DNA from 4 places in the Cellvibrio polysaccharolyticus genome. Region 1 is predicted to be linked to each of the others. Evidence: predicted binding sites of a transcription regulator. Region 1 holds the regulator's gene; each other region holds the start of a gene.
The links. Region 1 encodes sigma-54, which starts transcription at its own class of promoters, with help from an activator protein. Its sites were predicted from a motif close to TGGCACANNNNTTGCNNT; they were not measured.
Positions count from the first base shown of each region.

Region 2: flhA (flagellar biosynthesis protein FlhA) is a predicted target of sigma-54. The motif match lies at 5,963-5,980, and genes of this name have one in related genera.
Region 3: glnA (type I glutamate--ammonia ligase) is a predicted target of sigma-54. The motif match lies at 2,028-2,045, and genes of this name have one in related genera.
Region 4: C4F51_RS02875 (choice-of-anchor A family protein) is a predicted target of sigma-54. The motif match lies at 2,742-2,759, and genes of this name have one in related genera.

Region 1 is NZ_PRDL01000001.1:1,498,610-1,506,841, forward strand. Features, by position in the region: gene rapZ (RNase adapter RapZ) at 1-129, opposite strand, end outside; gene ptsN (PTS IIA-like nitrogen regulatory protein PtsN) at 261-707, opposite strand; gene hpf (ribosome hibernation-promoting factor, HPF/YfiA family) at 710-1,000, opposite strand; gene C4F51_RS06415 (RNA polymerase factor sigma-54) at 1,130-2,719, opposite strand; gene lptB (LPS export ABC transporter ATP-binding protein) at 2,875-3,600, opposite strand; gene lptA (lipopolysaccharide transport periplasmic protein LptA) at 3,610-4,254, opposite strand; gene lptC (LPS export ABC transporter periplasmic protein LptC) at 4,244-4,828, opposite strand; gene C4F51_RS06435 (KdsC family phosphatase) at 4,852-5,412, opposite strand; gene C4F51_RS06440 (KpsF/GutQ family sugar-phosphate isomerase) at 5,435-6,406, opposite strand; gene C4F51_RS06445 (MlaC/ttg2D family ABC transporter substrate-binding protein) at 6,794-7,399, shown strand; gene C4F51_RS06450 (BolA family protein) at 7,523-7,768, shown strand; gene murA (UDP-N-acetylglucosamine 1-carboxyvinyltransferase) at 7,850-8,232, shown strand, end outside.
Region 2 is NZ_PRDL01000001.1:2,190,836-2,199,067, reverse strand. Features, by position in the region: gene cheY (chemotaxis response regulator CheY) at 1-307, opposite strand, end outside; gene C4F51_RS09370 (RNA polymerase sigma factor FliA) at 526-1,272, opposite strand; gene C4F51_RS09365 (MinD/ParA family protein) at 1,293-2,120, opposite strand; gene flhF (flagellar biosynthesis protein FlhF) at 2,211-3,683, opposite strand; gene flhA (flagellar biosynthesis protein FlhA) at 3,713-5,812, opposite strand; gene flhB (flagellar biosynthesis protein FlhB) at 6,439-7,575, opposite strand; gene fliR (flagellar biosynthetic protein FliR) at 7,575-8,232, opposite strand, start outside.
Region 3 is NZ_PRDL01000001.1:4,007,226-4,015,457, forward strand. Features, by position in the region: gene typA (translational GTPase TypA) at 1-16, opposite strand, end outside; gene thiI (tRNA uracil 4-sulfurtransferase ThiI) at 168-1,646, opposite strand; gene glnA (type I glutamate--ammonia ligase) at 2,170-3,570, shown strand; gene C4F51_RS16930 (DUF4124 domain-containing protein) at 3,689-4,228, shown strand; gene glnL (nitrogen regulation protein NR(II)) at 4,610-5,680, shown strand; gene glnG (nitrogen regulation protein NR(I)) at 5,667-7,106, shown strand; gene C4F51_RS16945 (LPP20 family lipoprotein) at 7,427-8,032, shown strand; gene C4F51_RS16950 (flagellar assembly protein T N-terminal domain-containing protein) at 8,047-8,232, shown strand, end outside.
Region 4 is NZ_PRDL01000001.1:627,908-636,139, reverse strand. Features, by position in the region: gene C4F51_RS02885 (DUF2868 domain-containing protein) at 1-871, opposite strand, end outside; gene C4F51_RS02880 (YrzE family protein) at 1,093-1,626, shown strand; gene C4F51_RS02875 (choice-of-anchor A family protein) at 1,712-2,677, opposite strand; gene tsaA (tRNA (N6-threonylcarbamoyladenosine(37)-N6)-methyltransferase TrmO) at 3,035-3,751, shown strand; gene C4F51_RS02865 (DUF4197 domain-containing protein) at 3,816-4,535, shown strand; gene serA (phosphoglycerate dehydrogenase) at 4,656-5,885, shown strand; gene C4F51_RS02855 (alpha/beta hydrolase) at 6,055-7,026, opposite strand; gene C4F51_RS02850 (AraC family transcriptional regulator) at 7,417-8,232, shown strand, end outside.

The sequences.
Region 1 (8,232 bases):
CTGGGCAATCAAGGGTGGCAGCAGGCTGATCGGTAAATTGTCTATGCAATTAAAGCCAACATCTTCCAGCACGTGCAAGGCAGTACTTTTTCCTGAACCTGACAGTCCGCTGACGATGACGAGATGCATAGTAAAATCCTGCTCGGCGTATTAAGGAAAGATCCGCTGAAATCCTGAAACGGCTCCGGTTATCCAGGGCGTGGCTCAGGATGAATAAAAAAAACGTTCAGGGCAAGCGGCAAATTCCGGTGCCGGTTAAATTATGAAACAGCCGCCTGAAAGAGAGCCTGATCACTGTCCGCCTGGCGCAAGGAATCACGAAAACCCGCGTCATTAAGCGAACGAGCCAGAGAGGATAGGGTATCAAGGTGTTCTGCATTAGCATTTTCCGGTACCAGCATAGCGAATAAAATATCCACTTTCTGGCCGTCAATTGCATCAAACTCAATAGGTTGTTTCAGAGTAATCAGGGCGCCTATCGCTTTACTGCCGCATTCCATGCGGCAATGCGGTAAGGCTATCCCGAAACCGATGCCGGTAGATCCCAGGCGTTCCCTGGCTATCAGCCGACGAAAAACTTCATCGGCATTAATAGAGGGTACGGCGCGTGCAATGGTATTGGCGAGAATTTCCAGGGTGCGTTTCTTGCTAACACCTTCAATAGCACACAGGGTGCGATCGGGCGTAATCAGTTCCGGGATTGTCATGGTTAACGATGGCTACGTAATTTTTCTTTGTGTTTAATCAGTTGGCGATCCAGTTTGTCCGCCAGTTTATCAATGGCCGCATACATATCCGCTTCTACGGCATCAGCAAATAAATCCTTACCGCTGACGTGCACCGTGGCTTCCGCTTTTTGATCGAGGTGATCAACCCCAAGGATGACATGCACAGAAGTAATTTTGTCGTGGTGGTTATCCAGCTTTTCCAGTTTGGTTTCTACGTACTGCTTAAGGGCTTCAGTGACTTCCAGGTGATGGCCATTAATCGTAATCTGCATGGATACTTCCTCTTTGTTGGCGATATCAATGGATTTTTCAATCCGTCTTTTTATCTGATTATTTACTCTTTTATTGGTTCGCATTGAACTTCAAATTTGAGAATAAATAACGTTTCCTGATCGGTGCGATTACATCAACGATTTCCGCTCGTTGGACGGCGGGATGTTTAACGACTCCCGGTATTTTGCAATAGTGCGACGGGCTACCTGAATTCCCTGCTCGGCCAGCAGGTCGGTGATTTTACTGTCGCTCAATGGTTTTTTCGCATTTTCGGCGCTGATCAGTTTTTTAATCAGTGCACGAATCGCGGTTGAAGAACACTCGCCACCACCTTCAGTGCTCACATGGCTGGAGAAAAAATACTTCAGCTCAAAAATGCCTTGCGGCGTGTGCATGAATTTTTGTGTGGTTACGCGTGAAATAGTGGACTCATGCATCTGCACAATTTCTGCGATGTCGTGCAGCACCAGCGGCTTCATGGCCTCGGCGCCGTATTCAAGAAAGCCGCGTTGTTTTTCAACAATACAGCTGGCAACTTTCAGCAGGGTTTCGTTGCGGCTCTGCAGGCTTTTTAAAAACCAGCGCGCCTCCTGAAGGTTGTCTTTCAAAAAAGTGTTGTCGCTACTGGAATCGGCGCGCTTGACCATAGAGGCATAGTTGGCGTTGATTCGCAGGCGAGGTGCGATATCCGGGTTCAGCTCGACGATCCAGCGGCCATCGCGTTTTTCAACAAACACGTCCGGTACTACATATTCGGTATCGCCACTGGCAATAATGTCACCAGGGCGGGGGTTCAACCCCTGGATGAGCAAAACTGCCTGGCCCAGTTCATTTTCCTTGAGCCGGGTTTTGCGCATCAGCTGGCGATAGTCGCGGCTGCCAAGCAGCGGCAAATAATTTTTGCAGATGGTTTTGGCGGCTTCGAGGAAGGGCGTATCCGTCGGGAATTGTTGCAGTTGCACCAGCAGGCATTCGGCAAGGTTCTGGCTGCAAACGCCGCAAGGGTCAAATTGTTGCAGGCGATGTTGAACGGCGACCACTTCGTCCAGTTCCAGCTCTTCCAGTTCGGCAGCCAGGCCTTCAAAAATATCGTCCAGAGAAACCGACAGCATGCCGCCAGGTTCAACGGCGTCGATAATGGCCAGCGCAATCAGATAATCGCGATCGGAAAATGGCGTGAGGTTCAGTTGCCACATCAGGTGGTCGTAGATGGAATCGACCGCAGCCCGACGGCTTTCGAAGTCGTTGTCATCATTTTCAAAGTTGCTGCTACCGGAGCTGGATGTCTGGTAAACGTCATCCCAGCTGGTATCTACCGGCAAGTCGGTAGGGATGGATTCATTCCATTCGCCCACGACATCACTTTCGGAAAAGCCATCGCTTTCATTGAAGCTGTCAGTTTCCCGGAAGTCACTGTCGTGATCAGAGAAGTTTTCGCTGCTGTCAGACGAAGAAGAGTGGGCATCACTCAGCGGGCGGTCACCCGGCAGGTCAGCGGCTATTTCAGCCTGGCGTGTGTAATCAAGGTCGTCTTTTTCGGCGGATTCAGGAGGGTTGTCGAAGCTGTCTTCCATCTCCAGCATCGGGTTGGAGTCGAGGGCTTCCTGTATCTCCTGTTGCAGATCCAGTGTGGAGAGCTGCAGCAGGCGAATGGCCTGTTGCAGCTGCGGAGTCATGGTCAGTTGTTGACCGAGCTTTAACTGGAGAGATTGCTTCATCGTTTAAAAAGCTGATCCTGCTTAGACGAGAACAGTGGTCGATGAAGTAGAGTTTAGACAGCCTTGATCTCGCAAGCAACAAGGCTAAGCAATGTTTGTGCCTTGTTGTGTGTTATTTGCAAAAGTCAAGGCCCTGGCGTCAAATAAATCTTCAATCAAAGGCGGAAATTCTCGCCCAGATACACCTCACGCACTTTGTTATTGGCCAAAACTGTCTCGGCAGTGCCTTCGGCGATAATGTGACCTTCACTGACGATATAGGCCGTTTCGCAGATATCGAGGGTTTCGCGCACATTGTGATCGGTAATCAATACCCCGATACCGCGATCTTTCAGGTGTCTTACGATTTGCTTGATGTCATTGACCGAGATGGGGTCAACCCCGGCAAAAGGTTCATCCAGCAAAATAAAGCGGGGCTCTGTGGCCAGGGCGCGGGCAATTTCCACCCGGCGGCGTTCGCCACCTGACAGTGCCATGCCGAGACTGTCCCGAATGTGAGTGATGTGAAATTCCTGCAGCAATGAGTCCAGTTTGGCCAGACGCTGCTTTCTGTCGAGATCGCTACGGGTTTCCAGAATTGCCATGATGTTGTCGGCTACCGACAGCTTTCGAAATACCGAAGCTTCCTGGGGTAAATAACCGATACCGGCGCGTGCACGACCATGGATGGGCAGGTGGGTTAAATCCTTGTCGTCGAGCAGTACGCGGCCGTTGTCGGCGGTAATCAACCCGGCAATCATATAAAAGCAGGTGGTTTTTCCTGCGCCGTTGGGGCCGAGCAGGCCTACAATCGTGCCGCTGCTGACAGACAGGGAGACATCAATAACGACCTTGCGCTTTTTGTAGCTTTTGGCAAGGTTACGAGCGTAAAGAGTAGCCATAAGTCCTGATCAGTTTTCCTGAATGGTTTGCGGTGGAATGATGATTTCAATGCGCTTGCGGTCTTCGCTCTCGCCGCCTGCAGCCTGCATAACCTCTTTGTTGAGGTCATAAACAATGCGGGTGCCGCTCATTGATGCACCATCCTGCTCCAGTGATGCATGTTCTTCCAGTGCCAGGCTCTGGCTGGACGGGGTGTAGGTAATGCTCTGCGCCCGGGCGCTGATGATGCCTTTGTCCGGTGTGGGCTGCTGTTGGTAGAGCGCCGGTACACCGCGTGCATTGATGGTGGAAATTCGCCGCTGCGGGTTGCCATCAAAGGTAGCGGTCACCTCGGTGGCTTCAATCCGCATCAGACCTTTGTCTTCCGTGGGTTGCAGCTGGTAGAGCACCGGTGAGCCTGTGGCGTGAATTTTGTCAATTTTCTGGGTTTCAGTATTGAAATGAAAAATGACGGTGTCGGCATTGATCGACATGCTGCCCTGGGAAAATTGCACGTCACCGGTATAGGTTGTAATGCCCTGTTTTTGATCCAGAGTGGCGCGCTCGGCCTCAATGCGGATTTCCTGCTCAATATCGGATGGCAGCGCATGAGCATGGGCGCCAATCAGGGCGCAGACCACAGCAAAAATAAAGGGGCCGGATTTACGGTGCATAAGTCCCTCGGACTTTGGATAGGAGTTCGATTCGATCTTCATTCAGCCAGGCTTGCATGCCAATGGTTTCAACGACGCCCTGAGGCGCGCGCATCTTAACAGCTTTGTCGGTTTCGGCGAATTGGTCCAGGGTGCGAATTGTCAGCAGGCTGGTGGTAACCAGAAAACTGCTGCTGTCGGCGTCCTGTTGCTCAATGCGGACATTGTTGGTGAGCGTGATCACACTGCCGTTGGCATCGCTGTGACCTTCCATGGCGCTGAGCCGCCAGGGTGTGGCATCTCTTTCTGAAAAGAAAAACATTTTTGGCTGGGTGAAGATGGTGTGATCGTCGGGGCCCGGTGCCTCGGGATTGATCTGAAAATGTTGTGCCGCGGGTGTGCTCATCCGCGAGATCAGTTTGCCATTCTGGTCAAAATCTTCGGTATCTATATCAATCATATAGGCGTGCGGAAAACGGACAACTTCTTCATTGACGGCTGGAGAAAGTAATTCCGTAGGTGATTTCTCACGCAGCACGAAAAACAGCAGGGTGGCCACTATCAGCGTAAGCCATGGCAGGGGAATGCGTAGCATGAATCAGTAAGTCCTGTTGCAGGTTATTCCGTGCCGGGTGAGTCGGGAAGATAATAGGACAGCGCCCGTTCAAAAGTGTTTTGCGCTTTCATAATCATATCGCAAGCGTCACGTACCGCGCCTTCGCCGCCCCGCAAATGACTTTGCCAGTGGGCGCGCTCGGCCACGCTGTGGTGTGCATTGGCCACGGTTAGCGCCAACCCTACCCGTGACATAACGGTCAGGTCCGGCCAGTCATCACCCATAAAAGCAATATTTTCGGGGGCTACCGGGGTTTCAAACAAGGTTTTGTCGGCAAACAGTTCCTGCAATGCATCCCATTTGTCTTCCCGGCCTTGCAGCAGAATTGTAATGCCCAGGTCACTGGCTCTGCGCCTGACCAGTTCACTTTTCCGGCCAGTGATGATACCAACCCGCACGCCGGATTTTTGCAGCATCTTGATGCCATGGCCATCCAGTGTGCAAAAAGTTTTCATTTCTTCGCCGTTGTTGCCGAAGTAGAGTTTGCCATCTGTCAGTACGCCATCGACATCAAGCATTAGCAGGCGAATCGCTTTGGCGCGTTGCTGAAGTAAATCACTCATTCTTTAATATTGCCGTTTGAAGTTAAATAATGCCGGCGCGCAGTATGTCGTTTATTTTGACCACTCCGATCAGCCGCTTTTGTTCGTTTACTACCAGCAGCACGTTAATTTTCTTCTGCTCCATCACCGCCAGCGCTTCAGCCGCCAGCGCGTTGGCGGCCACGGTGATCGGTTGCCGGTTCATGACATCGCCCACTACCGCGGTGTGGATATCGATACCGCGATCAATGCTGCGGCGCAGGTCGCCGTCGGTATAAACCCCCAGCAAGTCTGTGCTGTCATCGGCAACCGTTGTCATGCCAAAACCTTTTTCACTCATCACCATGAGGGTTTGCAGGAGCGGTGTGGTGGGTGAAACCCGGGGGATGGCGGTTTCGTCATGCATGATGTCGGCAACCCGTAACAGCAGTTTTCGACCCAGGGTGCCGCCCGGGTGGGAAAAGGCAAAATCTTCCGCGGTAAAACCCCGCGCTTCCAGCAAGGCAATAGCCAGTGCATCGCCCATCACCAGCGTTACGGTAGTGCTGGCGGTAGGTGCCAGCGCCAGGGGGCAAGCTTCACGTTCAACGCTGATATCCAGGCAGGCCTCGGCAAATTCACCTAGCGGTGAGCGAGGTTTGGCGGTGAGGGCGATAACCGGAATATTAAGGCGCTTTAATAAAGGTAGCAGAGTAACCAGTTCGTTGGAGTTACCGGAGTAGGAGATGGCGATGACCACGTCGGTTGATGTGATCATTCCCAAGTCGCCGTGGCTGGCTTCGCCGGGGTGTACAAAAAACGCCGGTGAACCGGTGCTGGCCAGGGTAGCTGCTATCTTTTTACCAATATGGCCCGATTTGCCCACGCCCATCACAATGGCGCGGCCCTTACAGTTCATCAGCATGGTGCAGGCTTTGACAAAGTGACTGTCAAAACGCGTGGCCAGTGTGGCCACAGCGGCGCTTTCGATGTTGAGGGTGCGGTGTGCCGAGCTGATGAAGTCAAATGAGGGCATGCGGAAGATCCGTAAAATGTCCGGCAAATCCAGCATTATAGCCCTATCCGGGAAGATCGCCCAAGGGGCTCACTGATTTGCCTGGCAACATCTGCTGCAAACTAATCCTGAAAGTTGCATTGAATTTAACGTTTGGCGCGTTACCGGAATGTTACAATTTGGCGCCCTATGGCTCTGTTTTGGCTCAGGTGCCTTGTTCCGAACGTGGTTGTTTCAAGCCCGGATTCTCTGGCCTTTGGCTCTGCCGGTCGGCGCGGTCATTTCAGGGCCGGGCACTTTATCGGGTGCGGTGTGTCCTAGTACACGCTGTGCAGTGCGTAATTTCACGGCATTGAAAGCCTTCGGCTTTGGGTGCGATTTATTGATAGCGATGGAAGAGGTACACGAATGAATATGGCAATGAAGCGTTTGTTGGGTGTAGTTGGCGGTTTGGCGCTGGTTTTTTCAGTAAGCGGTGCGTCCGCAGCGCCCAAAGATCCTCGTGTGCTGGTAGAGGAAGTAACCACCGAATTGTTCACCGTGGTAAAAGCCCATCCGGCAGACTCTGAAGCTTATTACACCGGTGTAGATAAGGTGCTGGATAAGGTGGTCGATTTTCGTTACATCGCCGCCGTCGTTATGGGGCGTGATGCCTGGGGCAAAGCAACCGCTGAGCAGAAAACCCGCTTTGCGGAAGTCTTCAAAAATGGCCTGGTTCGCTCTTATGCCAAGGGTATTGCCGGTTACGCAAACAGTGCCATTAAAGTAGTGGGTGTTGATCAGAATGCACAAAATGCCAAGCGGGCTGTGGTTCGGCAGGAAGTTGCCCATGAGGGTGCGGTACATCAGTTGTCCTACACCTTGCGTCAAGTGGGTGAAGATTGGCGTCTGATCAACGTGGTATTGAATGGGGTAAATCTCGGCCAGTCGTTCAGCAGCCAATTTACAGCGGCCTTGCGTAAGGAAGGCGGCGATATTGATAAAGTCATCAACAACTGGTTGTCCGAGGTCTGATCGCCAGCTTTTCTTTGCTTGATGCCCGTCTTTCCGGAATTCAGGGGTGCGCCGCAAGGCGCATTCCGGTAAGATTCCCGGCCAGTTTATTTCGTCATTTTCTGCTTTTTCCGAGAGCCATTTATGCAGTCCGAACAGATTCAGGCGCTGATCCAGCGCGCCATTCCCGATAGCCAGGTAGAAGTTGGCGTTCAGGGCAATCATATTAATCTTGTTGTTATCAGCTCCGCGTTTGCCGGTCTGTCTATTGTGAAAAAACAACAGCTGGTTTACGGCGCTCTGGCTGAGCAGTTTGCTGATGGCAGCATTCATGCGGTTGACTACATGAAGACCTTTACTCCGGAAGAGTGGCGGCAACAGCAGCAGTAACCCCGAGCTTCTCCCATTACCCGTATTGGTGGTTTTCGGCCTTAAGCCGCACTGCCGCAATCTCTTGTTATCGGACACTTGATGGACAAATTTATTATTACCGGTGGCGGCCCTTTGCAGGGAGAGCTGCGCATCTCCGGCTCAAAAAATGCCGCTTTGCCAATTCTCGCCGCCACCTTATTGGCCGATGGTATTGTTAGTCTGGGCAATGTTCCCCGTTTGAATGATATCTCGACCATGGTCGCCTTGCTCAAAACGCTGGGGCTGGCCATTGAAGTGGGTGATGAGGGCAAGGTAAGCGTTGATGCCTCTCATGTAACCTCTACCACGGCGCCTTATGATCTGGTGAAAACCATGCGCGCTTCGATTCTGGTGCTGGGACCATTGCTGGCTCGTTTTGGCGAAGCCAATGTTTCCTTTCCCGGTGGTTGTGCTATCGGCAGCCGCCCGGTTGATATTCACCT
Region 2 (8,232 bases), 690 kb from region 1:
TCACACCGGCTTGCGCCGCTTCAATGATCTGATCGCGTTTGGCTTCGGCGGTTACCATCAGCACTGGCAGAGACGACAGACGTTCGTCGGCGCGTACCGCACGCAGCAAATCAATACCGGTCATACCGGGCATATTCCAGTCGGTGACCAGAAAATCAAAATCACCGCCTTTGAGCATAGGTAATGCCGTCACGCCATCATCTGCTTCATGGGTGTTGGAAAACCCGAGATCTCTGAGCAGATTCTTAATAATCCGTCGCATCGTCGAAAAGTCGTCAACGATCAGGATTTTCATATTCTTATCCAATGCAACCTCCAGCTACTCAAGCGTGAAACTCTAATCATTATCAAACCGGCAGATACCGGCGATGTAGTTGTTGGCAAATACGAGTGTTATAGCCGCCACTATTATGCGGTGTTTGCTGACTATGTCGGCCTGGAAACACTTTTCCTGAGTGGCATTTTGATAAAAAAGCCATTCATTACGCTAAAATGGCGTCAAATTACTCATAAATGCGTTCAGGGTCAATCTTTGCTCTTCCAATCGGTCAATCGGGTACGCAGGCGAAGCGCTGCCTGGCTGTGTATTTGACTCACCCGCGACTCGCTTACCCCTAATACCTGACCGATTTCTTTCAGGTTTAATTCTTCGTCGTAATACAGCGCCAGCACCAGCCGCTCGCGTTCGGGCAACTGCATAATGGCTTCTGCCAGCGCGCGTTTCATGGCATCGCGTTGCAACCCCTCCAGCGGGCTGGCGTAGGCGCTGCTGGATTCACTGGCATCAATGTTACTGTCGTCGTCACCAAAGGTTTCTTCGTAACTGAACAGGCGGCTGCTGTTGCTGTCTTGCAACATCGCGTGGTATTCATTGAGAGGAATATCCAGCTCGGCGGCGATTTCCGAATCCTGGGCATCGCGCCCGCAGCGGGCTTCTACCGTGCGAATGGCACTGGCGATCAAACGGGTGTTGCGATGCACCGAGCGGGGAGCCCAGTCACCACGACGCATTTCGTCAACAATTGCACCACGAATGCGAATACCGGCGTAAGTTTCAAAACTGGCGCCGCGCGTACCGTCATATTTTTGTACCGCTTCCAGCAGCCCGATCATGCCCGCCTGAATCAGATCATCTACCTGCACACACGCAGGCATACGCACCATCATGTGGTACGCAATGCGTTTCACCAGAGGGGCGTATTCCTCAACACGGATAGGCTGATTCAGTTGTTGTGTCTTGTCGTACATGGCTAATCCATCAACTGCGGCCATAACGGAACTCTCGCAGGCGGTTAATAGCGATTGTTGGCAGCCTGTAACAGGCGCTCGACAAAAAACTCCAGACGACCGGTGGGTGCGCCGGGTAACGGCCATTGATCGACAGTTTTGGCCAGATTACGAATGGCAACAGCAGCTTTTGAAGAAGGGGCGAACTCCAGCAAAGCCTTTTGCTTTTGTACCGATTTACGAACATTCTCATCAAACGGCACACTACCCAGAAATTGTAGACTCACATCGAGGAATCGTTCGCAGACGCTGTTCAACTTATTAAACATGTGCGCGCCTTCGTGCTGGGTGCGGGTCATATTGGCCACAACGCGGAAGCGTTGTACCTGATATTCCTTATTGAGCAATTTGATCAAAGCGTAAGCATCGGTGATGGATGAGGGTTCGTCACACACCACCACCACGATTTCATTGGCAGCACGCAGAAAGCTCACCACCGTCTCGGAAATACCGGCGGCGGTATCAATCACCAGAATATCAACCTGGTCACCGAGATCGTTAAACGCGTTGATAAGACCGGCGTGTTCAGCAGGACCCAGCGATGCCATGCGCTGCACACCGGAGGATGCCGGCACAATTTTAATACCAGCAGGGCCGGTCACCAGCACTTCGCTCAAGGTATGGGTGCCGGCGAGTACATCTGCCAGGGTATGTTCGGCTTTTAGTCCGAGCAATACATCCACGTTGGCCAAACTCAGGTCAGCGTCCAGCAAGACCACGCGACGGCGCAATTCTGCCAGCGCAATACTGAGGTTGACGGAAATATTACTCTTACCTACCCCGCCTTTTCCGCCGGATACGGCAATTACCTGCACGGGACGCAATTGACTCATTTGAGCGCTGTCTCCTGACGTTTGCTACGTCTGTTGTTCTGTACGCTTGCGCTGCCAACAGTGGCAACGCAGAAGTTAATAAAAATGCTGTTACACCAATGCACGAGTTCGCTGTTGCGAACTGACCGGGGTTGACGGTCGCATTTGGCTTTTTAACAAACCGGCTGCCCGTGTTACCAGTTGATGGCCACGCGCAACTTCAATGTGCTTTGGAATATCCTGGCCGTCAGTGGTGTAGACCAACGGCAATTTGCTCTGCTGGATTACACTCAGGGCTTCTCCCAGACTGGCGGTTTCATCCAGCTTGGTAAGAATGCAACCTTTCAAACCCGCAGCACCGTAAGCATGAATGGACGCTTTCAACATTTGCTGCTGGCTGTTACTCGACAATACCAGCAGTGTTTTAATCTCGGGCTGTTTGGCCAGCGATTGTAACTGAGCAGTCAGGTGCGGATCACCATGTCGAAAACCCGCCGTATCAATGAGAATCAGTTTGTAATTTTTCAAACTGTCAATAACCTGGCCGAGCTCCTGTTTGTCCTCTACCACCCTTACCGGCACGCGCATAATACGCGCCATAGAGCGTAATTGATCGTGCGCCGCAATGCGATAAGTATCTGTAGTTATTAGCGCGACACTGTCAGCGCCATGGCGCAATACGAAACGCGCTGCCAACTTTCCTATAGTCGTCGTTTTACCGACACCGGTTGGGCCAACAAACGCATAGATTCCGCCCTGATCTACCACGTCTCTGCCGGCTACCGGCAATTGGCGGGCGAGATTGGCCTGCGCATCGGCCCAGGCTTCCGGCAATACATCCTGACGCTTGCAGCGGGTCAAAACGTTGGCAATGATGTTCGACGTAAAGCCCATCCGTTCCAAACGACGACCCACGCTGGCAAGCACCGGCGATGACGCCATACCTTGCTGCCCGGTCAGCGCTTGCAGTTGCTGCTCGAGCATAAAACGCATGTCCGCCAGCTCGGCTTGCAAATCGGATAATTGTTGGCTTTCTGCCGCCGCACGCACCGGGTAATTTTCTTCCTGGGTATCAACCAGCGGGTAACGCTCGGCAGCGCTGGGCGCACGCGTAGCGGCGCGGACAGGCATATCTTCCTGAATACGCGGTGCAGGTTGCGAAATACGCTCCTGCTGTTCGCGAAGCAAGCTTTTAGCAGAGGCTTCGGCACGACGACTGGCCAGCATGCGCTCGCGTGCGCGCTCCATTTCATCGGCCAACTCCTGTTCGCTTTTTCCGGATGCTGAATAATTTTCAGCGTCCATGGCTCTTGAAAGCGCTGAGGCTTCGGCAAAAGCCGGGGCAAAGGAGGTGGGGCGATGCGCAGGTTCAGGAGCTGTCTGCACCGCCGGGGTTGGCAGGCTGCGCACTTGGGCCGCCTGTTGTAACTGCGCCAATTCGCTGTCAGCAGCAAGCGTTGTCAGCAGCTCAACACCGTCTTTTGTGCGGGAGCTGGAGAGAATAATAGCGTCCGGGCCAAGCTCCTGACGAACCAGCTCCAGTGCGCGACGCATATCGGCAGCCACGAAACGTTTTACTTGCATGGTGTCTCTCCGGACCCGCACTGGGGCGATTAATTGTTGGCGCCAACGCTGGCATCAATCGTAATTTGCTTGTTGTCAGGTATTTCGGTGTAGGCCAATACCCGCATATCCGGCACGCTGTGGCGAACAAACCGTGACAGCATCATGCGCAGGGGCGCTGCAACCAGCAGTACCAGCGGTTTACCCGCCATTTCCTGCTTCTGTGCCGCACTTATCAGCGATTGCTGCAAGCGCTCAGCCAGCCCCGGCTCAATAAACGCACTGTCATCAGCGCCAGATTTTTGTGCCTGTTGCACACTACCCAGCAATAACTGTTCCAGCGCGGGCTCAAGCGAGATAACTGGCAGGTTTAGCTCGGAACCGACAATGTTTTGGGCTATCTGGCGAGACAGGGCAACCCGTGCAATTGACGTTAAAGTGGCGGGATCCTGACTCTTGCCGCCGGTAGACGCCAACGCTTCGGCGATGGAGCGGATATCACGGATGGGCACCCGCTCCCGCAATAGATTCTGCAGAACTTTCAGGAACACATTGAGGTTGATGGTGTTGGGCACCAACTCTTCTGCCAGCTTGGGAGAGGATTTGGCCAGCATATCCAGCAGCTTTTGCACATCTTCATGGCCAAGCAATTCGTGGATGTGCTGTTGCAGAATCTGGTTAAGGTGAGTGGCAACCACGGTACTTGCATCTACCACGGTGTAACCGAGGGTTTGCGCTTGCTCTTTTTGTGATGCCTGAATCCAGATAGCATCCAGACCAAACGCCGGGTCTTTGGTTTTAATACCGTCCAGGGTGCCAAATACCTGGCCCGGGTTAATCGCCATCTCGCGATCCGGATAGACTTCGGCTTCGGCAACAGCAACGCCCATCAAACTGATGCGATAGGCATTGGGCAACAGATCCAGGTTGTCGCGAATGTGAACCGTAGGCACCAGAAAACCCATATCCTGAGACAGTTTTTTGCGGACGCCTTTGATTCGCCCCAGCAATTCGCCGCCCTGGTTTTTATCCACCATCGGGATAAGCCGGTAACCCACTTCCAGACCGATCACATCCACCGGCTGTACATCGTCCCAACCTACTTCGGTCGGTTCTGCCGCCGGCGGCAGAGAGGCCACCGTACGAGGAGCAGCGGGCATACCGCCGCCCTGCCCTTGCGCGTCCGGTGCCATGCGCGCAGACGAGGGAATATAGCCATTATCTTCAACCGCGACCGGCTGATTTTTTCTCCAGTGAATAAAATACGCCAGGCCAGCCGCCGCCGCGCCTAACCCCATAAATGCCACGTGCGGCATACCGGGGATGGAACCCATCATAAACAGGATAAAAGCGGCAATCGCCAGCGCCTTGGGCGTAGCAAACATTTGGCCGATCACCTGCTGGCCCATGTCTTCGGAGGTATTAACGCGGGTTACCAGAATAGCGGCAGACACAGACAATAACAGCGCCGGAATTTGACCCACCAGACCATCACCAATGGTCAGCAGAATGTACAACTCCATTGCCTGCTGAAAACTCAGGCCGTGCTGGATCATACCGATAGCCAGACCACCGATGATGGTGATCACCATAATCAAAATGCCCGCCACCGCATCGCCGCGCACAAACTTGCTCGCACCGTCCATCGCGCCATAGAAGTCAGCCTCTTTGGCAACTTCCTTACGGCGATCACGCGCCTCGTCCTGATCAATCAGACCTGCGTTCAAGTCGGCATCAATCGCCATTTGCTTGCCTGGCATTGCATCCAGGGTAAAACGGGCGCTTACTTCTGAAATACGACCGGCACCCTTGGTCACTACCACGAAGTTGATAATCATCAAAATCAGGAATACCACAATACCTACGGCGTAATTACCGCCAATTACCACTTCACCGAACGCCTTGATCACCTTACCGGCAGCATCGCTACCTTCGTGGCCGTTTAGCAGAATTACGCGGGTGGAGGCAACGTTGAGAGACAAACGCAGCAGGGTTGCGATCAGCAAAATGGAGGGGAAAACCGCGAAGTCCAACGGACGTTTGCTGTAGATACCAACCATTAACACCACAATAGAAAGCGCGATGTTGAAGGTAAAAAACGTATCCAGCAAAAAGGCCGGCATCGGCAATATGATCATTGCCAGCAACATGAGCAGCAATAACGGGATACCCAAATTGCCTTTGCTCAGGCCACGCGCCTGGCTCCACACAACTCTGGCGTCGGGTTTACGAAATTGCGGAAGTCCTGGTAGAGCCATAAGAGTACGGATTCTTGACGGTTATAAGTCTGTGTGACCCATATCGCAAAAAGCGTACCGATTTGTAAAAAAGGTTAAAAATAGTCGTAATCGAAAGAAATTGTGTAATGCACCTCTGGCTTTCATACATCTCAGACTCGCCGTAAACCCATCCATGGGGGCTCGACTGCCGCATCCATGCGGCAGACGGTCTGAGATGTATGAAAGCCAGAGATACTGGAGATATTCGGGATACCCGAAAGAATGAAAACCCCAAATCTCAAAGCGGCGGTGTTAAACAGTAGCTCAGAAGCGTCTGCGATACCTCAAGGCCAGAGATACGGGAAATATTTGAGATATCCGACAGAATAAAAACCACCAACCTCAAAGCGGCGGTGTTAAACCGTGGTTCAGAAGCGTCTGCCGCATGGATGCGGCAGTCGAGCCCCCAGGGATGGGTTCACGGCGTCTTCTGAACCACGGTTTAACGCCGCTGCCTGCACAATAGCTTTTGTTATTTCGCCGCCTCACCGGCCAAATCAATCAAACTGCATATCTTTCGGCAATTTAATATTACGAGGAAACGGCGGCCGCTCACCTTTGCCTTTACGGTAAGTACGCAACTGAAAAACGTAAGCAAGCACCTGAGCAACAGCCACATACAGTCCGGAAGGAATCTCCTGATCAATATCAGTCGTATAAAAAATCGCCCGCGCCAACGCCGCCGATTCAATAATCTCGACCTTATGCTCCTTGCCAATCTCGCGGATTTTCAAAGCAACCCGATCACCACCTTTCGCCAACAAAACAGGCGTCGACATATTGTCCTGATCATAGCGAAGCGCCACCGCAAAATGGGTCGGGTTGGTAATGATAACGTCCGCATCCGGCACCGAGGACATCATGCGCCGTTGTGATATCTCCCGTTGTAACTGACGAATGCGCCCTTTTACTTCCGGCTTGCCATCGGTATCTTTGGATTCGTCTCTCAATTCCTGTTTCGACATTTTCAGCTTTTTGTTGTGCTCCCACAGCTGAATAGGAATATCCACCGCCGCAATCACCACCGTAACCGCCGACAAAATAATCGCCGCATAACCGCTCAGCTCCAGCGAATGCACAATGGCGGTATTCACGTTTTCATCGGACAAACGAAACATCGCTTGCTGCAACGCCAATAGCAGCAAAATAGTCGCGCCCAGAATCACCACCACCTTACCCAGCGCTTTAGCCAGTTCAATCAGTGACTTCATCGAAAACATGCGTTTCAAACCGGCAGCAGGGTTCATGCGGCTGAATTTGGGAGCCATCGCTTTGCCACTGAGCAACCAGCCGCCGAGCGCAATGGGGCCCGCCACAGAAGCTACCAGCAAAATACCGAACAGCGGAAACATGCTGACAAAGCCGTCGTAAAAAGACGTAGACAAATAAGCGATCATCGCGTCCGGATCAAAAATGGACTCGCGGGGAATGGTGAAGTTATGGCGGGTTATGCCCACTATTTTGGAGGTCATGAAACCGAAAAAAATATAAAGGCCAACTGTGCCTGCTAACAAAATAGCGGTGGTGGTCAGTTCTCGCGATCGGGGAATCTGGCCCTCTTCACGAGACTTTTCAAGTTTTCGTGCCGAGGGCTCTTCGGTTTTTTCCTGACTACTGTCGCCGCCTTCTGCCATCAGGGCGCCTCCAGCAATTGCAGAACAATAAGGAAACCTTCCTGCATAATGGATTCAAACAGCGGTAAAAAATTACCCAGGCCGTACCACATCAATAACAAACCAAAGATCAGCGTGATGGGAAAGCCAACGGTAAACACGTTCATTTGCGGTGCTGAACGGCTCATTACGCCGAACGACATATTCACCACCAGCAGCGAGGTAAACAGCGGTAAACAAATCACCAAGGCCACGCTGAACATCCACGAGCCCATGCTGAACACCGTAAAAAAGTGCGAAGGTTGCAAGCCTTCCCCGGTTAAGGGAAAAGCCTCATAACTATCGACCAGCATTTGAATAACAATTAAATGTCCGTTGATAGACAAGAAAAGCAAGGTGGTCATTAACAGATAGAATTGCGATAACACGGTAACGCTAACGCCGTTGGACGGGTCATTCATGGACGCGAAACCCAGCCCCATTTTCATCGCTATCAATTGCCCGGCCAGCACAAACACATGCATCACCACTTGCAACATAAAGCCCAGCGCCAGGCCAATCAATACTTCCTTGACCACCATTACCATGCCACCCAGAGATAGAAAAGGTGTAGTGGGAATTTCCGGTAGCATGGGCGACAGCAGCATGACGGTTAACAGCGATAGCAAGATACGCACG
Region 3 (8,232 bases), 2.5 Mb from region 1:
CAGATTGATCACTCACAATAAAATTCTCTTAAGCATGTAAATACGAAGGGCGCGAATTATACCCGCGTCTTGATGTCAGCGATATGACCAGAGCGAAAAAATTGGCGATTTTTTGTCCGGCACCTGGCAATCACCCCGAAAAAGCGGCCGTTCGGCGCCGGACAAAATCAACCGATAGCACAGGCGCTCACTGGCTCGGGGCGATAAACACCAATATTGCCATGCCCGGCATCTTTCAAATTGGCAGCATGCAATTGACTCATGACCCCTTTCTGGCAATACAACCAGTAGGTTTGCTCCTGAGGCAGATTGGCGAAACGGTTGTTGAGACTATAGAAAGGTATTTTCAATATGGTGACACCTTCCACGCGCAGTGGACGGGTTTCTTCTTCGTCGGGGTGGCGAATATCAATAATGGTATGGCTGGCATCAGCAAAACCGATCACTGGCACCGACAAATCGGCATTGAGATCATCCACAACTTCATCAATATTCTGCGCAACCCGCTCGGCAATGGCACGCTCCAGCACCGCAAAATCAAAGCGCGACTCTTCCTTTTCGACCCGGTGCAACTTGGCGCGGGTGGTCGGGTTTACCGAGATCACACCACAATATTCCGGCATGCTGGCAGCAAAGGTTTCGGTGCCGATCTTGCGCGACAAATCAATAATCTCGCCCTTGTCCATGGTCGCCAGCGGACGCAGCACCACCATATCGGTCACACGATCAATCATATTCAGGTTGATCAGCGTTTGGCTGGATACCTGAGCCACACTTTCGCCCGTCACCAGCGCCGGAATCTCCAGCGACTCGGCCACCTGCTCTGCCGCACGCAACATCATGCGTTTCAGGATGACACCCATATAAGCGTTATCCACTTTCTCCAGAATCTCGCGCACCACATCTTCAAAAGGTACGGAGACAAATTTGACCCGGTGAGAAGCGCCATATTTATTCCACAGGTAATACGCCACTTCTTTTACGCCGATTTCATGTGCCCGACCACCGAGATTAAAGAAGCAATAATGCGAGCGCAGACCGCGACGAATGGATAAATAAGTAGATACCGTAGAGTCAAAACCGCCGGAAATCAGCGATAGCACGGCATCCTGCGCGCCCAGCGGATAACCGCCCAGGCCTTTAAATTTACTGCTGATAACAAACAGCCGGTCGTGCTTGATCTCAAGAGGAACGATAATATCCGGATTATGCAGGTCAACCGCCCGCGCCGGCGTATTGTGCAGCAAGCCGCCGCCCACATAGCGCTCAACATCCACCGAGCTGAATACGTGATTGCCGTTGCGCTTTACCCGCACGCAAAAACTCTTATCGGCCAGCGCTTCTTTCCAGTGCGGCAACACTTTCTGGAAAATATCGTCCAGATCACCGAGCGGGTAAGCCGTGATCAGTGAGTAATTACCAATACCTGGCGTGCGCGAAAGGATGTCGGCAACCTGCGCGGTAATCAGCTCGTCAGCGCCCGGTGACAATACTTCAAGCTTCTCCCAATCGCTTTTCACTTCCACCTTTGCATCTACCTGTACCATCAGACGGCGCAGATTGTCCCGCAGATGTTTGATAAAGCGTTTACGCACCGGAGCGCTTTTGACAAAAATCTCGGGAAAGACCTTGATGATAAAATGCATGAGGAAAGCCTGTCAGATAACGCAGCAACAACCGCAGAGGTTAAAAAGGCGGCGATTATACCTCAGCCGCTCCCGGCGCGGTGAGCTTGCAGACAGGTCATAAAACCGTTAAAAAAACGTCGCTAATTTGCGTTACTATGATCGCACCGAAAATTGCCCCGCAAGCCGTCGAGGGAAAGTCGCTTTAAATAATGTAAATGGCGACAGCACGACAGAAGAAAAAGCAATGTGCGCTCTTGATAAGCATAAAATTCTGACAAGCAAACCAAAACGGTGCACAGCGAAAAAACAGGCACCAATTTGGTGCGCAAAGCAAATTTTTCGCTAGCGTTTTAATGAAAAAGCCCTTATTTAATGCGGCTGGTTGCTATTTTTGGGAAATGGCATATATTTTGCCACTTTCAAAATACCCTGGTTCTCGCCCGGCTCGCCTGCAAGGGTGGCGAGCGCTGATCGGGCTTGAGAAAGAATCAATTTAAATTATATTTCCGGCCGTCAAGGCTGCTCTTACTGGAGGCATTCAATGTCTAAAACTCTGGACCTGATCAAAAAGCACGAAGCGCGCTGGGTTGATCTGCGCTTTACCGATACCAAAGGTAAAGAGCAACACGTTACTTATCCGTCCAACGTAGTTGACGACGATTTCTTCACCGACGGTAAGATGTTCGACGGTTCTTCTATTGGTGGCTGGAAAGGCATTAACGAATCCGACATGATTTTGATGCCGGATGACGCTGCTTCTGTTCTTGATCCGTTCTCTGAAGAAGCCATGATCATCGTGCGTTGTAACGTGGTAGAACCTGCCACCATGCAAGGCTACGACCGCGACCCGCGCTCCATCGGCCTGCGCGCTGAAGAGTACCTGAAGTCTACCGGTCTGGGCGACATCGCTCTGTTTGGCCCGGAGCCGGAATTCTTTATTTTTGACAGCGTCCACTACGCCAGCACCATGGGCGGCGCTTTCTACAAAATCAAATCTGAAGAAGCTGCATGGTCCTCAGGTGATGACGTTGAAGGTAAACACGGCCACTCACCACGCGTAAAAGGCGGTTACTTCCCGGTTCCTCCGGTTGACTCATTGCACGACATCCGTGCTGCCATGTGTAATGCCATGGAAGCTATGGGTCTGGAAATTGAAGTTCACCACCACGAAGTGGCTAACGCCGGTCAGTGTGAAATCGGTGTTGGCGCCAACACCCTGGTTAAAAAAGCGGACGAAGTACAGATTCTGAAGTACTGCGTACACAACGTTGCTCACCAGTACGGTAAAACCGCTACCTTTATGCCGAAGCCACTGATCGGTGATAACGGTTCAGGTATGCACGTTCACCAGTCTTTCTCCAAAGGCGGTGTTAACCAGTTCGCCGGTGACTCCTATGCGGGTCTGAGCGAAATGGCTCTGTTCTACATCGGCGGTATCATCAAGCACGCCCGTTCTCTGAACGCTTTCTGTAACGCTTCTACCAACTCTTACAAGCGTCTGGTTCCAGGCTACGAAGCCCCGGTAATGCTGGCTTACTCTGCTCGCAACCGCTCTGCTTCTATCCGTATTCCTTACGTAACCAGCGCTAAAGCCAAGCGTATTGAAGCCCGCTTCCCGGACCCAACAGCTAACCCGTACCTGTGTTTCGCAGCGCTGCTGATGGCTGGTCTGGACGGTATTCAGAACAAAATCCATCCGGGCGAAGCTTCCAGCAAGGATCTGTACGATCTGGAGCCGGAAGAAGAAGCGTTGATCCCGACTGTTGCCTCAAGCCTGGAACAAGCTCTGGAAGCTCTGGAAGCCGATTACGAATACCTGACCAAAGGCGGCGTATTCAGCAAAGACTTCATTGATGCTTACATCAAGCTGAAAAAGCAGGAAATCGAGCGCATCAACATGACTCCGCACCCGGTAGAATTCGAGCTGTACTACAGCGTGTAATTCGCCCGCACGATCCTTGTGTTGCGATTGTCGAAAAGCCCGACCGGTTATCCGGTCGGGCTTTTTCTTTGGGCAACGAATAAGGTAATCTGCGGTCTCAGCGAGGGAGGAAGACCGTATGCTGCTACGTTATCTGGCTGTTTTCATCGGAGTGTTGGCACTGCCGGCCATGGCCACCGATATCTATAAAACCCGCGACAAGGACGGCAATGTTGTTTATACCGACAAGCCGCTGGCTGGCGACAGCGAGCAGGTGAATCTGCCACCTATCAATAGCCTGTCTTCCGGCAATGCCCCATCCATACCGGAGCGCGTCAAACCACAGCAACCGCAACTGGAGCGCTACGACATCAATGTGCTCAGCCCGCGAGAAAATGTCACTATCCCGCCCGGTCAGCGCGATCTTGCTATCGCGGTTGGCCTGAGCCATTCGCTATCTGAAAATCACTGGATTTTGTATTTCATTAACGATGAGCTGATCGAAGAAACCAAATCGACCAGCATTGTTATTCAGGATATTCCCCGCGGCACCCACCGCATTACCATTGATGTCATCGACAACGATGGCAACATTCTCGGGCAATCCGATGCCCTGGAAGTGAATGTGATTCGCCCCACCGTCAAAAGGAACGCAACGCCGCAACCTTCACCGCGATAAGCGCTTGCACCAAAATTGAGCACACCTATACTCTGGGTGATCTTTTCGGGATAAAAATGCTGCACCATCGCGCCTTCCGAAAGGTCGGCGTGGTTTTGGTGCGTTATTTTTCCCGCTGAACTTTACCTGCCCGCCACATACAACTTCGAATTGACCGTAAAAATGCGGGTCTGACACATCATTGTGCACGCGCCTTTTCAAAATACGGCTTTTTTTGACTTATTTTCTCTCAAAGCTATCGCGACTGGTTTGCTTTTTGCAATGACAACGACAGTAACCCGAGCCTCTCAGCCAAGCTATTGAGATGCTTGTAAAAAATGGCATCCATACGATTCATGTGGCTCAATCTGGCCACTCTGTTCAGAGGACTGACAACCGGTGATTACCCGGGACATTTTCAAACCCATACTCGACAGCCTGAACACCGCGATTGTTCTGGTTGATAGCAACCTGTTGTTGCACTACATGAATCCGGCGGCGGAAGTGCTTCTGTCCGTCAGCTTTGACCGTAGTGCCGGCGAGCCTATTACCCATTTTTTTCATGAAGCAACGGAAACGGTAAAACAGCTCAAGCAGGCAGTGATTCAGAGCAATCACTACACCAAGCGCCATACCGAATGGCAATTGCTGAGCGGCGGCCACATTACCGTGGACTATACGGTGACGCCGTTTGGTGAAAAGGAAGGGTTGATTCTGGAGATCCAGCCCATCAATCGCTTGCTGCGCATCAGCCGCGAAGAGATGCTCAACACCTCCCATGAAACCACCCGCAATCTGGTACGCGGCATGGCTCATGAGATTAAAAATCCGCTCGGCGGTATTCGCGGCGCGGCGCAATTGCTGGCGCGCGAACTGCCCGACAGCGGCTTGCAGGAATACACCAACATCATCATTGATGAAGCCGACCGCCTGCGTAACCTGGTTGACCGGATGTTGGGGCCAAACCAGTTACCGCGCCACAACCAGCTGAATATTCACGAAGTGCTGGAACGGGTTGCAACCATTATTCATGCCGAAAGCAAAGACGCTATTACGCTGATTCGCGATTACGATCCGAGCATTCCCAACATCCTCGGCGACAAGGAATTGCTGATTCAGGCACTGCTGAACATTGTGCGCAATGCCATGCAATCGCTACTGGAATCTTCAACACCCAAGGGTGTTATTCGTTTGAAAACCCGCATCCAGCGGCAATTCACCATCGGCAGAAAACACTACCCGCTGGTGTGCCGTATTGATGTGCTGGATAACGGCCCGGGCATTCCCGCGCGGATGATTGAAAATATTTTTTACCCGATGATTTCCGGCCGCGCCGAAGGCACCGGCCTCGGGCTGACCATCTCACAGCACCTGATTCACCAGCACAACGGCCTGATCGAATGCCAGAGTGAGCCGGGGCAAACCCGTTTTACCCTTTACCTACCTATGGACAAATCTCATGCAGAAATCTAATCAGGTATGGATCATCGATGATGATCGTTCAATTCGCTGGGTATTGGAAAAAGCATTGCAGCAGGCGCACATTGACACGCGCGTATTCGATTCCGGAGACAGCGCGCTAAAACAAATGGAGCGCGAAACCCCCGACGCGATTATCAGCGATATTCGTATGCCGGGTATGGACGGGCTGGAATTGCTGGCCACCCTGCATGCCAACCAACCGCGCATCCCCATCATCATCATGACCGCCCACTCGGATCTCGACAGCGCCGTAGCGGCCTATCAGGGTGGTGCTTTTGAATATTTGCCCAAACCTTTCGATGTTGACGACGCCGTAGCCGTTACCCAGCGTGCGCTGGCACACGCCGAAGAACAGCGTCGCGACCACCGCAAGGAAGCAACGCTTGAGCTGAACACCGAAATCATTGGTGAAGCACCGGCCATGCAGGAAGTTTTTCGGGCAATTGGTCGGCTGTCGCAATCCAATATTACAGTGCTGATCAACGGCCAGTCCGGTACCGGTAAAGAGCTGGTAGCCCGCGCCCTGCATCGCCATAGCCCGCGCCGCAACCATCCGTTCATTGCATTGAACATGGCAGCAATTCCGAAAGATTTGATGGAATCGGAATTGTTCGGTCATGAAAAAGGAGCATTCACCGGCGCCGCTTCACAACGCCAGGGTCGCTTTGAACAAGCCAACGGCGGCTCATTATTTCTCGATGAGATCGGCGATATGCCCGCCGACACCCAAACCCGTTTGTTGCGCGTATTGGCAGACGGCGAATTTTATCGCGTAGGCGGACACACCCCGGTAAAAGTGGATGTGCGCATTATTGCCGCAACGCACCAGAACCTTGAAACCCTGGTAGCAGAAAACCGCTTCCGGGAAGATTTGTTTCACCGCCTGAATGTTATTCGTATCCACATTCCAAAACTGGCCAATCGCCGCGAAGACATTCCAAAACTGGCGCGCTTCTTCCTGCACAAAGCGGCTACCGAATTAAACGTTGACCCGAAAGTATTGTTGCCGGAAACCGAAGAGTTTTTCTGTTCACTGCAATGGCCAGGCAACGTTCGCCAGCTGGAAAATACCTGTCGCTGGATCACCGTGATGGCCTCCGGTCGCGAAGTGCATATTGAAGATCTGCCACCGGAATTGCTTGATCACAAGGAAGAAAACACCTCAGCCGGCGATTGGGAAAAAGCCCTGCGCCATTGGGCAGACCAGGCACTGGCACGCGGCCATCATCAGTTACTCAGCGAAGCGGTTCCCACCTTTGAGCGCGCATTGATTGAAACCGCGCTCAAATACACCGCAGGCAGAAAGCGCGACGCGGCCAATCTCCTCGGCTGGGGGCGCAATACGCTGACCCGCAAATTGAAAGATTTGGGCATGGCCGGCGGAGATAACGACAATGATCCGGATAGCGACGACTGATTGGTTAAATTTCGCGCTTGCCGGAGCCATCTCATCCCAAGCAACATCCACATCTCTTCAAGCCTCTCTGCCGCAACCAAGGCAGAGAGGCCTCCGCTACAAGATCTTTTCTCAACTTTTAAGTAACTTATAAGCCACCAATGCAGACAGCGGCGGCTTCGCTCTCGTGCGATTTAAATAACTTTGGGCACAGCTCCCGAAACAGAATCATTTTTAAATTCTATATAAGAATAAATTTAAACAACTTATAATTATTTCAGAGCTAAACATTTATAAGAAATGCCGATAAAGGATATGTATTCATTAAAGGAAATATTGGTATGAAAAACTCTCTGCTGCGTGCGACATTTCTCGTCGCATTATCGGTATTTGTCGTGACTTCAAGCGGTTGCGGAATCATCAAATGTAAGTTGTGCCCCCAGCCAGATGATGGTTACGGATCAAGCAACCAATCAGCCACGACATGGCAGCAAATGTCCGGCGCAGAGCCGGTAACTATCTCTGTGACCGGTTATGGCGCTCCCGATGATCGAATTAAAAACAGACCACAACAAATACTGATGGCACTGAGAGCATCCGAAGTGGACGCTTACAGAACTCTGGCGGAAAGAGTAAGAGGTGTACAAATATCGGCCACCACCAAAGTATCCGACTTCATAACCGATTATGATCATTTGCGCGCGGTTGTTGACACCTATATACAGCGAGCCAGAGTGAGCTCCCAGGGCGTAACCAATCAGGGATATTATGAAACCACACTGTCCTTGACGTTGGACCAACATTTCTTCCAGACTTTTTTTGTAGAGCAAAACCCGGGAACGGCATCCTACTACCGCACTAATGACGGGATTGGTGTAAGCACGTTATCTACCTCTGCCTCCCACTACGATACCCACAGTCGCCAAAGCTGGGCCCGGCCCAGATAAGTTTGCATAAAGTAATGAAATACGCATTACAGATTGCCGCCTGCCTGGCCATGTTACTAGGCAATTGGAGCTACGCCTCGGGAACCACGATTACCGCCGAGGGCCGCAGCTCTATTGGCCAGGATACTCAGGCCGCCCGGCAACAGGCTATTGAGGACGCAATCCGAAATGCGCTCATTAAAGCCGGTGGCCAGGTCGAT
Region 4 (8,232 bases), 870 kb from region 1:
TTTTCAGCCAATCACGAAATTGCTGTTCGTCACGCTGCCAATCGTTATTACCCAGGCGCAACGCCGCGGCCTCTACACCGGCATCCGCCAGCTCCCAGGTGATCACCGGCACCTGCTGCCAATCCTGTAACGAACGCGCTTGCAATACCGGCTCGGCACCACGATCCACTACCGCCGTACTACCGCTAACCACCGGTACTTTTCTCTTCAGCAACTGTAATCGCAATATTAGAATGCCCGCCAACAGAGACCGTGGCAGCAGGTTGTAAACCAGCATGCTGGCTAATAAAAATGACCACCAGCCACCGGCTAATTGCGGATCAACCGGCGCTGGCTGAATGCGGTAAAAGCGGGTTGCCTCTACCAGCTCCATAGAGGGCAAGGCGGCAGGCCAGAGTTCCCGCCAGGGAAGAGCAAGGCCGCGAGCCAGGTGATAAAGCGGCTCGGGGCCCTGCAACAAAGTGGAGCGCCAGCCAAATGCCAGGTCGGAAAATAGCAGTAAAAAGCCGAAGCCGCACAACAGCCCCAGAGCAGCGATAAGCCACCAGACTTGCAACAACAACGCCATCGACAAGCGCTCTGCAAGGGAGGGGTGCCATTGTGCATGTTGCTGACGCCAGCGGAACAGCCAGGGGCGACGGCGCCCGGTCAAGGCCGGAATCACCGCAAGCAACGAACCCAGTAAAGGCAGCCCGGCCCACAATAACCACACATAAATTACGTTGATGCGCCCCTCGGCAGAATAAGCCAGCCCGGCCGCCGCCATCACAATGCCCAGCACGAAGGCAGCCAGCGCCGTAAGTGGCGTCAGGCGAATTGAAAGTGCAACGGCAGAAGGTGCCGTGGCAAAGGGCCAGCGAAATAAAGACAAGAGGCGCATCCATCATCAGCAAAGGTAAACGCGGATACTACCAGCAGTGTTCGCTCAACAACATGCCCGGCAACCGGGGGCGTTTTATAAAAACCCGGCAACGCCTGCTTGCCGGTTATGCCTCTCAGGTCTGTTGCATTGGTCACACTACTGGCAATCCGGATGACGGTTTCGGTGGCAATAAGCCAGGCTTGTATAAAAGCAATAATCCGGGAGGATGAATGATGTCAGCCAATATTGTCAGTGGCGAAAGCTTCGATCATAAAATCGCAGCCGTTTTTACCAGCGAGAGTGAAGCCCTGGATGCAGCCGAGCGGTTGCGGCAAAACACCCGCGTTCGCGATGCCCAGATCTTTATTCTCAACCCGCACGATCCTCATACCGGCAAAGGCCTGGAGCCGGAAGACAAAGGCATTTGGAAAACCCTGGTGCGCTCACATATCTGGTTGGGTGCCGCCGGCGCAGTAGCCGGGCTGTTACTGTTTGCGCTGCTGATGGCAATCGGCATTGCATTTATCACCAACAATGCCTACACCAGCGCGCTTATTTTGCTGGTTTTCGGTGCGGTAGGCGGCATGATGCTGGGTGGTCTATTAACCTTGCGGCCGGATCATGAGGCGTATTTGATGAATGCCCGCCAGGCATTAAAGGAAGGTAAATTCGTGGTGGCAGTACATGCTGCCAACAGCGAGCAACAGGAAGAAGCTGAAAAAATTCTGCATCAGAAAGCAGACGATACGACCCAATCGCTTTAACGGCGGGCCGTTAATTATGGCCATAAAAAAGGCGAGCCAGGCTCGCCTTAACAACATGATGAAACGTGTAAACCTTTAAGCAAACTCAGTTGCGACGCAACCGCGCAAGACCTAACAAACCCAGGCCCATCAGCATCAACAACATCGCAGATGGCTCCGGAACTTCACTTACCGGTGCAGCCGTCCAGTTGAACAAATGGTTATGCACCTGGCCTGAACCTGAGTAAGACTTGGCAGCCAAAGCACCGTCAAAATCATTCCACATGGTTACATCAGCATAAGGAGCCAACACCGAACCATTGATGCGGCTTGAGCCAAAGTTAATGCTGGTCGCTTCATAGAAGTTCCAGAGAATATTGCTGGCACCAATATTGTTGCTGTTGGCCCATGCCTGGAAGCCATTGTTAAAGTTCACACCGCCATTATTGGAGATGGACTTGCCACCCACGTTAATAATAACGGTAGAAGCAGAACCGGCATTCAATGACCAGTTGCTGTTCTGAGCAAACAGTTGGCTGCCATCCAGATTGAACACCGCAACACTGTCGCTACCGGTGTAGCTGAAACGCTTGTTGTTGTGGTCAGCAGTAAACAGATCGCCATTGCTCGGCAAGGAAGAGAAAAACGTGCTATCGGCATACAACTCTTTTGCCAACGCCTGGGTTTTGCCCGCCAGGGTATTGTCAGTAGTGTTACAAGCCTTGTTCTGATTCAGGCCGTTACCATTACAGTTAATACCGCCATTGTAAGCAGTGCCCGCCGCCAGATAACCGGCCTGAACGGTAACGCCATTGGAGGTAATTTTACCGGCTACTTCAACGCTGTTCTCGCGTGAAGATTTATCCATACGACTGCCAAACTCGGACCAGCCACCTTTAAGGTCGCCACCGATAAACGCCTGGTCATAAACATGGAGACTGTTGGCGTTAACATCGCCCAACACAATCAGGTTGTAGTTACTTAACGGCGTAGCGGATACAACGCTGGTCAAACCCAACAAAACAACACCCGTTAACACTTTCAAATTTCTTGCGATTGCATGCATACGCATATAAGTGGCATTCCTGTAGAAATAAAGCCTTGAGAGCCGTAAAATCGGCTCATTCGCTTGTAGTAAAGCAAATACTGTACCTGCGCCGAATTTTCCTTTTAGGCCATGCACTTAACAAACCGCATGAGAAGCAGATCACATTTTAATGTAAATCTGGCCGACATAACAGTAGGCGTCGAACAAAAAAACAGCAGTTCGATTGTTTTTGAATCCGCCGCATTTCGCACTCTTTTGATGATTTTAGCGACATTCCCGCACTAAAACTATTCTCTTTTTCAATTTTTTAGGATAAGCCGTTAGTGTCGATAAATTTAACAGTATAAAAGTGCTTTTTTACACTTTTTGGGCCCCGGTTTTATGGAATTCAGTTTTCCCGCCATAGGCATTCTGCGCAGCTGTTTCAATGAAAAATTTGCTACCCCGCGGCAACCGGGCCTGGCCGCGCATGCCACCGCACGATTGGAATTTTTGCCGCCTTACAATCAGCCGGAAGCACTGGAAGGACTGGAAACCTGCAGCCATATCTGGGTGCAATTTGTATTTCATGCCAACCAGCGCAAAACCTGGTCCGCCAAAGTGCGTCCTCCGCGCTTGGGCGGTAATCGCAGCATGGGGGTTTTTGCCACCCGCTCGCCGGTTCGTCCATCGCCAATCGGCTTATCGGTGGTAAAGCTGGAGGCGGTTCACTGCGAAGGCGACCGCTGCTGGCTGGAGCTGTCCGGCATCGACATGATTGACGGTACACCGGTGCTGGATATCAAACCTTATGTACCCTATGTAGACTGCGTGACCAACGCCACCAATTTTTTTGCCGACCAACCTCCGCCCCTGCTACCGGTAACCTTTGGGCATGAGGCAGAAACCCGTCTGGCGCAGCTGGAGCAGAGCAACAGGTCGCTTTATGGCAATTTACGGACATTGTTGGTGGAAGTGTTGCAACAGGACCCCCGCCCCGCCTATCAGCAACCGGATGCCGAACGTATTTACGGCGCCCGCCTGTGTGATGTGAATGTGCGCTGGCGCTATGACACCCTTTCAAACCCGCTTGTTATTGAAGTTATCGACATCAACTGAGCCTTTTTTGCCAGGGTCGATACTGTTAGCTTTTTACACATGAATAGATATTGGAAACCGATTTATGCCTCTTCTGAAAACACTCTGCATTGCCCTGCCACTGCTTACCCTGACCGCCTGCTCTGCCAACCTGCCGCAGGTGATGCAAACCGGGGCTGACGTTGCCAGCGCCTCCGGCTATAACAACCAGGCGCAGCTGGTGCGCGGTATCAAGGAAGCGCTGGAACTGGGCAGCACGAGGGCCGCTACGCAACTGGCGACCACCGGTGGTTACAGCCAAAGCGCTCTGTATCGCATTGCTCTGCCAGAGAACCTGCAACCGCTGGCCAAAAATTTGCGTCAACTCGGCCTTGGCTCGCAGCTGGATCGGGTTGAAAACCTGATGAACCAGGGCGCCGAAAAGGCCGCCGCCGAAGCCTCGGCAGTTTTTATTACCGCGGTTAAGAACATGACCATTACCGATGCGCTGGGGATTGTTCGTGGCAGCGACACCGCCGCCACCGACTATTTCCGCCAGCAAACCGAAACGATATTGCGTCAGCGCTACGCGCCCATCATCAAACAGAACCTGCAACAAATCGGCTTTTATAACCAGTATCAGCAATTGTTAAACACCTACAACCAGCTGCCGCTGGCTAACAAGCCGTCGCTGGATCTTGAACAACATGTGCTGGAGCAAAGCCTGAATGGCCTGTTCCGCCAGATCGCGACAGAAGAGAAACAGATCCGTAAAGACCCGATTGGTCGCGGAAGTAGCATTATCGGTGCTGTTTTTGCCCAATAATCGGGCAAGTGCGTCTTACACCGGGCGGCGCCTGTGGTATTATGCCGCCCTTCTTTTTATTCCGGTTTTTCCTTTCTTTTTCAGCTACCCGAATCAGCCCGTCTTCGAGGTTAAATATTCATGAGCAAAACGTCCCTGGACAAAAGCAAAATCAAATTTCTGCTGCTGGAAGGTGTCCATCAGTCAGCCGTCGATACCCTGCTGGAGTCCGGCTACACCAATATCGAATACCTGAAAACTGCGCTGGCAGAAGATGAGCTGATCGAAAAAATTCAGGATGCACATTTTGTTGGCTTGCGCTCACGCACCCAGTTGACCCGCCGCGTTTTTGAAAATGCGCCAAAACTGATTGCCGCCGGCTGCTTCTGCATTGGCACCAACCAGGTGGACTTGAAAGCCGCCCAGGAATTCGGCGTAGCCGTTTTTAACGCCCCCTACTCCAACACCCGTTCGGTGGCCGAGCTGGTTATTGCCGAAGCCATTCTGTTGCTGCGCAATATTCCGTCCAAGAACTTCATCTGCCATCGCGGCGGCTGGGACAAATCAGCCACCGGTTCCTACGAAATTCGGGGCAAAACCCTCGGTTTGATCGGCTACGGCTCTATTGGCAGCCAGACCAGCGTACTGGCCGAGTCGCTGGGCATGCACGTACAGTTTTATGATGTGGTTTCCAAACTGCCGCTGGGTAATGCGTCCCAGGTGCGCAGCCTCGATGAACTGCTGGCAACTTCTGACATCATCAGCTTGCACGTACCGGAAACCGGTGCCACCCGCAATATGATGGGCCGTCGTGAAATCGAGCTGATGAAAAAAGGGGCCATCCTGATCAACGCCTCTCGCGGTACCGTGGTTGATATCGATGCCCTGGCCGATGCAATCAAAGCTGGCAACCTGACCGGCGCCGCTATTGACGTATTCCCGGAAGAGCCCAAAGCCAATGGCGATGAGTTCATCAGCCCGCTGCGCGGCCTGGAAAACGTGATTTTGACCCCGCATATCGGCGGCTCCACCATGGAAGCCCAGGCCAATATCGGTGTAGAAGTGGCAGAAAAACTGATCAAGTATTCTGACAACGGCACCACCACCAGTTCGGTCAACTTCCCTGAAGTGGCACTGCCCGGACACCCGGAAGCACACCGCCTGTTACACGTTCATGCCAACGTTCCGGGTGTACTTTCTGCCATTAACAAGGTATTTTCTGACAATAACATCAATATTGCCGCGCAATATCTGCAAACCAATGATAAAGTGGGCTATGTAGTATTAGACATCAATTCCCCGTATAGTGAGGTTGCTCTTGAGCAGCTGCGCAATGTGGAAGGAACCATTCGTTGTCGCGTATTGTTCTGATTTACACGTTTCCGACTCAACGCTAGTCGTTGAGTCAACGGAGTTACACCGGTTTCCAGCCCGACGATCAGCAAGACGAGGGTGCGTTCCTCGGAGCAGCGCCCGTAAAAAAGCCGAAATCCTCACGGGTTTCGGCTTTTTTATTGGAAAAAATATAAAGGTTGCAGCCTCAAGGTGCCAACCAGCGCTCCATCTCGGCCAGTACCTGATTGCGATATTCAGGGCTTTCATTGATCAGCTGATGACCCGCATCAGGGATAAGGTGGATTTGGGCGGAGGGTATTTTCTGGCGGATCTGCTCAAGGTTGTAGCGCCAATCCACGGTTTTATCACCAGTCCCCTGAATCACCAGGATGGATTTGTCGAGTAATCTGGCGCAGCGCACGCTGTCGTGCCATAGCGCCATAGCGCCTACCCACTTCAGGGAAAGATAGCGGGATTGCAGGGGATCACCGGACTGGATAAAACGGGTAAACGCCGGATCGTGGGAACTATTGGACGTACCACGAGCCAGCCGGCGTAAAAACGGACGCGCCAGATAAAACGCAAACCGCCCCAGCTGCCAGCCACACGGCAAAATCAACGGGGCACATAACACGGTTTTTTCCAGCGAGACGTTGTCAGCGTTGTCGCCGAATCGCCACTGGTAGTTGAGCAACACCGAGCCGCCGGTACTTTGGCCAAAGCCAAAAAATGGAACAGGTAACAGATGGCGCACCCGGGAAAGGATATCCCTCAACACATCGCCATACTGGTCAAAGGAATCAATCGCCGCCTGCTCACCACTGCTCAGGCCATGACCCGGCAGGTCAAAGGTAACAACCGCCAGATCATGCTCCAGGGCAAAGCGGATGGCATGGCCAAAAATCCCTACATGGTCATAATAGCCATGGATAACCACCAGGGTTCCGCGCGGATTCTGCGGCAACCAGTAATGGGTGGCAATGCGAAAGCCACCGCTTTCCACCGCACCAAAGGCATGGCGCAAGCCGGGAAAATGCGCCTGAAAATCCAGCCCATAGGCGGCGAGGTAGTCGTGCGGCAAAGCGCTGCGAGCCCATTGTTCATCTGCCTGGATATCAAATTGCAGCAGAGGCATGTCTTCAGCCAGCCGGGTAAGCTGTGCAGGGGTCAACATCATAAGCAACTGTTAATCGTCAAATCCGAAACCATGAGCATAGCGCGGGATTGGTCGTCGGCATAGTAGAGGTTTGGAGTTGGATGGCAACGCACTTCGCAAATTCCCTCGCCTGACAAAACAATACTTTTCGTAATTATTCTCATTCTCCACAGCGCGCTTTTAGTACTGGCAGTTAACCTCTGCGTGGTTACTCGGCTCAGGTGCAGTGCTTATCATTTCTTTCGGCCCAGCGTATTTTACGGCAGCCTTTTCCTGCAGCGTTAATGGCAGTCATTTTGCGGTGTGGTGGTTTACAACTGGCTATCCGCCGGTGATTCTGCTTCAATCGGGACAGCGGCAAGCACTTCCACTATAATTTGCCTTCGATAACGATAAAGTTTCGGTTAATTCATGAAAGCGCATATTTTTAATATTCATGATGTCGTCCTGTTGATGACCATTGCAGAGTGTCTGCTGCTGGCAATTTTTCAGGCGGTGTTACCGGTCACCAACCGGTTGGCCAGCCTTTTATTGACCGGTTTTTTACTTTGTATTGCCATTGGCTCAAGCTGCATTCTGATTCTCTGGAACGGCTTCGTTCACATCACGCCTTTATTTGATCAACAATTACTACCCTACTTCCTGGTGGCCGCCCTGCTATTAAAAGGCCCCATCTTATATTTTTATGTTGTCGCGCTGACCCAGGAGGGTTTTAAATTAAAACCCTCACACGGGTGGCACGCAGCGCCGGTAATAGCGACTTTTATCTGGCTGGCGGTGTTTGGTATTGCCAGTGCCGATTTAAGTTTCCGCACGGTTGATAGCACCGCGCTTGAGCGGGAGCTGGTGAACTTTGTCTGGCATTTGGCCAAAATAGTGCCGTTTGTTTATGGCATTGCGGCGGTGGTGAAAACACGAAAATATTTCACCGAATTAAAAAACCAGTACTCCGATTTTTCCAGCACCGAACCTGGCTGGCTTAATGTTCTGACGATTGGTTTTCTCGCCAGCTGGGCGCTCAGTGGCCTCTCGCATATTATTGCGCAAACTGCCTCACCGGATGTTTCTGACAGTTTCGGTATTGCCGATAACTACATTATTTTTATTTTGATCAATGCGCTTTTCACCTACAGCCTGGTGTACGCCCACAAGCTGCTTACCACCCGTGAAGAACCCGCCCGGGATAAAATTGATGAGAAGCTGACCAGCAGCGCTATTGAAAAAGTG